Linked DNA regions of Bosea vaviloviae. The protein of the gene in region 1 interacts with the protein of each later gene in a pairwise test. Links are inferred from orthologs where the notes say so. Each region holds a gene or a part of one and is shown on either strand. Other genes may lie near its edges.

Region 1 (2,927 bases):
AGACAAGGCGGTGATGAGGCTCGCCGTCAGGCCGATGCCGGTCAGGGCGGCAAGCCCGCGCCAGACCAGTCCGCCGGTCAGCCCCAACCCGAGACTCAGACCCGAGCCGCGACGGCCGAAAGCGGCGAAGGCGCCGCGCAGCAGCATGGCGAAGCCGGTTTCGATCGCATCGGCGCAGCGGATCAGTGCGGTGACGCCGTCGAAGCGCGCAAGACCGACGCGCACAAGACCGACGCGCACAAGACCGAAGCGCGCAAGACTGAAGCGCGCAAGACGAGGCCTGCTGCGATCGACCGCGGCGGAGGCCGTCCGGCCGGCGGCCTTGGCAAGGGCTGCGACCGCGGGCCAATGCGAACGGACCGTGCCGAGCAGGATCGATGAGACATCACGCGACACGACCGGGACTCACCTTAATGGCCGCGTCGTGTGCGCGGCTCGTCTTCACCGGCGCGGAGACTGGCCGGGTGTGAGTCAGCGCCGGGTTACCGCCGACGGGCGATCCGGAAACAGCGTAAATCCAAGGTCAAGGAGCAGGGTTAACGGCGGGGGACGTTGACTTTTGGCTGCCTTGGGTGTTTTGACTTGCGGCAAGGCGCGCGGGGAAACTCGCCTTGCGCCGACGCGAAGCCTTCAGCCCTTCGGGATTGGCCCTGTGAACGTCCGTCAGACGACGAAACGCACGACCAAAACGACGACCGGTAAAACGGTTACGTCGCGCTGACCTTCGCCTCGATTCCGGGTTCTCTCCCCCCGGCGGGGATAATCGCCGAACCTGCTTCACATCATCGAGCGGGCCGGCATCCCGGGGGAGACCAAACCGGTTTCATCCAAAAGGATCATCACAATGAGCTTCAAGGTCGCGATTGTCGGCGCCACGGGTAATGTGGGCCATGAGATGCTCGATATCCTGGCCGAGCGCGCTTTCCCGGTCAGCGAGGTCGTAGCGCTCGCCTCTTCCCGGTCTATCGGCACCGAGGTCTCCTTCGGCGACAAGGTCCTGAAGGTGAAGGCGCTGGAGCATTACGACTTCTCCGACACCGATATCTGCCTGATGTCGGCCGGCGGCGAGGTCTCCAAGGAATGGTCGCCCAAGATCGGCGCGCAGGGCTGCGTCGTGATCGACAACTCCTCGGCCTGGCGCATGCATCCCGACGTGCCGCTGATCGTGCCGGAGGTGAACGCGGCTGCCGCCGCAGGCTTCACCAAGATGAACATCATCGCCAATCCGAACTGCTCGACCGCCCAGCTCGTCGTCGCCCTGAAGCCGCTGCACGACAAGTATGTGATCAAGCGCGTCGTCGTCTCGACCTATCAATCGGTCTCCGGCGCCGGCAAGGAGGCGATGGACGAGCTCTTCAACCAGACGCGCTCGATCTTCGCCGCCGGCGAGATGACCACGAAGAAGTTCCCCAAGCGTATCGCCTTCAACCTCATCCCGCAGATCGACGTCTTCATGGAGGACGGCTTCACCAAGGAAGAGTGGAAGATGATGGCGGAGACCAAGAAGATCCTCGATCCGAAGATCAAGCTGACCGCGACCTGCGTGCGCGTGCCGGTCTTCATCAGCCATTCCGAGAGCGTCAACATCGAGTGCGAGAAGCCGGTCACGGCCGATGAGGCGCGCGAGGTGCTGCGCACCGCTCCCGGCATCCTCGTCATCGATAAGCACGAGCCTGGGGGCTACATCACCCCGCATGAGGCGGCCGGAGAGGATGCGACCTATATCTCGCGCATCCGCGAGGACAACACGGTCGAGAACGGCCTCGCCTTCTGGTGCGTCTCAGACAATCTGCGCAAGGGCGCGGCGCTGAACGCAGTGCAGATCGCCGAGGTGCTGATCAACCGCAAGCTGATCCAGCCGCGCAAGCAGGCGGCGTGAAGCGAGGCGCAGTCATCGGCTGATCGAGGCGGGCCGAGAGCCCGCCTTTGTCTTGACGGGTCTGTTGCCCCCGATGCTCGGACGCGGCCATGCATGGTCGCCGTTCGATCTTTGCGCAACGCGAGGCCGATCAAATCGATTAGCGTCGCGTTTCAATCCCGCGCGTCGATGATTTGCCAAACGCTCCCCACCCAGAACCGACACCCTTGCCGCCTGTGACGGCAGCATTGCCGCCGCGTCGCGACAACGCCTTTCGCGGCATCGGGCTGATCCTGCTGTCGACCTTCTTCCTGACCGCGTCGGACGTAGTCTCGAAACTGCTCACCGCCACGGTGCCGCCGCTGCAGATCACCTGGCTGCGCTATGGCGTCTTCACCGTGATCATGCTCGCCATCGTGGCGCGCAGCGGCGGCCTGGAGCGGTTGCGGACGCGCAAGCCGATGCTGCAATTCCTGCGCGGCCTCGGAGTCACCGGCTCCTCGATCGTGTTCGTGATCGGGCTCAAATATCTGCCGATCGCCGACGCCACGGCGACGAGCTTCATCGCGCCCTTGTTCGTCACGGCCTTGTCGATCCCGATCCTGGGCGAAACCATCGGCTGGCGGCGCTGGACCGCGACGCTGGTCGGTCTGCTCGGCGTGCTGATCGTGGTGCGGCCGGGCGGGGCCGGCTTCCAGCTCGCCTCGCTGCTGCCGGTCGTCTCGGCCTCGACCTGGGCCTTCGCGCTGATCGTGACCCGCATGATGAGCCGGACCGAGAGCCCGCTGACGACCTTGGCCTATTCGGCGATGATCGGCTTTGCGATCGTCAGCGTGGTGATGCCCTTCGCCTGGCAGCCACTCACGGCGGAAATGCTCTGGCTCGGTGTCTTCGTCGGCACCACCTCGACGGTCGGCCACTGGCTGGTGGTGCAGGCTTTCCGCCATGCCGACGCTTCGCTGCTGGCGCCGTTCTCCTATATGCAATTGCTCTGGGCTGCGATCTTCGGCTTTTTCCTGTTTGCCGTTCTGCCCGACATCTGGACGCTGGTCGGCGCGGTGATCATCGC
Region 2 (2,999 bases), 1.2 Mb from region 1 along the record:
CCGCAGAAGCCTTCGATCGATTCCTCGACACTCTGCTGCACCGACGGCCCGTTGAGCTGGCGCTGCCAGCCCGAGAACGGCGTGCCATCATATTCGATGACGAGCTTGTAGCGCGGCATCAGAGCCTGATGCCGAACAATGCACGGCGGTTTTCGGGCAACGTCATGCTCATACTCTAGAGCATTTCCGCGTTTCTACGAATCGCGAAAATGCTCTAGCTCCTTGTTTTGACGCGTTTTCTTCACGCGAACCGGTGTCCACTTCGCTCGAAAACGCTCTAGAGCTTCGCGCCGGCCGTAAGCTTCGTCCCACGCAGGAATTCCGCCCCGGTGACAGGTCGCCCGCCGGCGCGCTGGACCTGCAGCAGCTTCACCGCGCCCTCCGCGCAAGCGACGGTGCCCTCGCCGTCGAGCAAGGTGCCGGGCTCGGCCGCCCCACCCGCCAGCGCCGTGCGCAAGATCTTCAATCGCTCCGGGCCCTTGCCGAGATCGATCTCGGCGAAAGCACCGGGAAAGGGCGAGAGACCACGCACGAGGTCATGAACCTGCTTGGCCGGGCGCGCCCAGTTCAGCTTCGCCTCGGCATTGCCGATCTTGGCGGCGTAGCTCACGCCCTCCTCCGGCTGCGGCGTGAAGCGCAAGCCGCCGCGGCCGAGTGCCGCCAGCGCGCGCACCATCAGATCCGCGCCCAGCGGCGCCAGCCGGTCGTGCAATTCGCCCGCCGTCATGTCCGGGCCGATCATCAAGCTCTCGACCATGCCAACGGGGCCGGTGTCGAGGCCGGCTTCCATCTTCATGACGCAGACGCCGCTCTCGGCGTCGCCGGCCATGACGGCACGCTGGAGCGGAGCCGCGCCGCGCCAGCGCGGCAGCAGCGAGGCGTGCAGGTTCAGGCAGCCGAGCTCCGGCAGATCGAGGATCGCCTGGGGCAGGATCATGCCATAGGCGACGACGACCGCGACATCGGCCTGATGCGAGGCGATGGTCTCGAGCGCCTCTTCCGATTTCAGGGTCTTGGGCGTGAAGACGGGGATGCCGAAGCGCTCGGCCGCGCGCTGCACCGGCGACGGCTTGAGATCGAGCCCCCGCCCAGCCTGCGCCGGGGCGCGGGTGTAGCAGGACACGACCTCGTGGCCTTGCCCGATGATCTCGGTCAGGGTCGGCACGGCGAAATCGGGCGTGCCCATGAAGATGACGCGTAAGCTCATACGCTGAACATGACCCCAACCGTAGCCTTTGCACTCACGCCGCGCTTTCGCGCTTGGCGACCTTGGCGAAGCGCTTGGTCACGCGCTCGCGCTTCAGCCGCGACAGATAATCGATGAACAGCACGCCGTTGAGATGGTCGACCTCATGCTGCAGGCAGGTGGCGAGCAGGCCCTCGGCGGCAATCTCCTGGGTCTTTCCGTCGAGATCCATATAGCGGAGCTTGATCGAAGCTGGCCTTTCGATCTCCTCGTAATATTCGGGGATCGAGAGGCAGCCCTCCTCATGGGTGCTCATCTCCTCGGAGGTCCAGATCACCTCCGGATTGACGAAGACCATCGGGACCTTCTCCTCGTCATCGCTCTTCGAGAGATCGATCGTCACGATGCGCTTGGGCACACCGATCTGGATCGCGGCGAGCCCGATGCCGGGCGCGTCATACATCGTCGCCAGCATGTCGGCGGCGAGCGTCTTGATCTCGGGAGTGATCGTATCGACCGGCGCAGAAACCTGACGCAGGACGGAATCGGGCAGGATAACGAGTGGACGAATGGCCATGGGGGCTCTGCGCGGAATTTTTCGAGGTTGCCGCGACATAAGCACTTGTACGCAAGCGGTCAAACTGTTCCGCTTTCGTTCGGAATCATCACCCGAATCTGCTAGGCTCTTCCGATGAAAGAGATCGCCTTCATCCTGCTCGACCGTCCCGTGACCTGGGCCGAGGCCGCGCTCGGCTTCGCCGGCTTGAGTCTCCTCCTGCTCGTGCTGGTCGTCGTCTCGTCCTGGCGCGGCGCCTCACGGCGCGCGCTCGAGGCCGCCATGGCGACTGAGCGCGCCCGCGAGATGGACGACAAGGTCGCCGAAATGAACCGCAGCCAGGCAGAGCTGTCAGGCCGCCTGCAGTCGATGGCCGAGATCCTCTCGACGCGGCAGGGCGATCTCGCCCGCCTCGTCGCCGAGCGGATGGATGGTTTGCGCCAGCAGGTCGGCGCCGGGCTGGAGCAGAATGTCCGCCAGACCTCGGAGAGCCTCGGCAAATTGCAGGAGCGGCTCGCCGTCATCGACTCCGCCCAGAAGAACCTGACCGACCTCACCTCCGAGGTGGTGACGCTGAAGGATGTGCTCTCGAACAAGCAGGCCCGCGGCGCCTATGGCCAGGGTCGCATGGAAGCGATCATCCGCGACGGGCTGCCCGCCGCCTTCTTCGCCTTCCAGCCCCAACTCTCCAACGGCAAGCGGCCCGACTGCATGGTGACGCTGCCCGGCGACGGGCGCGGCCTGGTGATCGACGCGAAATTCCCGCTGGAAAGCTTCACCATGCTGCGCGAGGCGCGCGGCGACGAGGCGAAGAAGGCGGCAGGCGTGCGCGTCCGCAATGATGTCGGCGTGCATGTGAAGGACATCGCCGAGCGTTACTTCCTGCCGGGCGAGACGCAGGATCTGGCCCTGCTCTTCGTGCCGTCGGAATCGATCTATGCCGATCTGCACGAGCATTTCGACGATGTGATCCAGAAGGCGCATCGCGCCCGGATCATGATCGTCTCGCCCTCGCTGCTGGCGCTCGCGATCCAGTTGATGCAGTCGCTGGTGCGCGACGCCCGCATGCGCGAGGAGGCGCAGGTGATCCAGTCCGAAGTCGGCAAGCTGCTCGCCGATGTGCGCCGCCTTGGCGACCGGGCCGAGAAACTCGACCAGCATTTCCGCCAGGCCCAGGAGGATGTCTCCGGCATCCGTACCTCGGCCGGCAAGATCGCCAGCCGCGGCGAGAGGATCGGCGCGCTTGAATTCGACGAC

Evidence for each region. The genes of interacting proteins can lie anywhere in the genome.
Region 2: the proteins of BHK69_RS03820 (region 1) and BHK69_RS09515 interact in binary tests that used the Escherichia coli proteins (3 or more experiments, as listed by UniProt). The link is inferred for Bosea vaviloviae from one-to-one orthologs.

Annotation. Positions count from the first base shown.
Region 1 is NZ_CP017147.1:810,726-813,652, reverse strand. The notes cover bases 3-2,861. They hold BHK69_RS03820 (aspartate-semialdehyde dehydrogenase), read left to right. Parts: upstream 3-844; coding sequence 845-1,879; downstream 1,880-2,861. Other genes in these bases: BHK69_RS03815 (DMT family transporter), read left to right, coding at 2,095-2,861; BHK69_RS03825 (hypothetical protein), read right to left, coding at 3-396. Also shown: more of BHK69_RS03825, read right to left, coding at 1-2; more of BHK69_RS03815, read left to right, coding at 2,862-2,927.
Region 2 is NZ_CP017147.1:2,029,468-2,032,466, reverse strand. What follows is about bases 3-2,933. They hold BHK69_RS09515 (peptide deformylase), read right to left. Parts: upstream 1,764-2,933; coding sequence 1,242-1,763; downstream 3-1,241. Other genes in these bases: BHK69_RS09510 (DNA recombination protein RmuC), read left to right, coding at 1,878-2,933; fmt (methionyl-tRNA formyltransferase), read right to left, coding at 278-1,207; truA (tRNA pseudouridine(38-40) synthase TruA), read right to left, coding at 3-119. In the rest of the region: more of truA, read right to left, coding at 1-2; more of BHK69_RS09510, read left to right, coding at 2,934-2,999. UniProt on the Escherichia coli protein: Removes the formyl group from the N-terminal Met of newly synthesized proteins. Requires at least a dipeptide for an efficient rate of reaction. N-terminal L-methionine is a prerequisite for activity but the enzyme has broad specificity at other positions.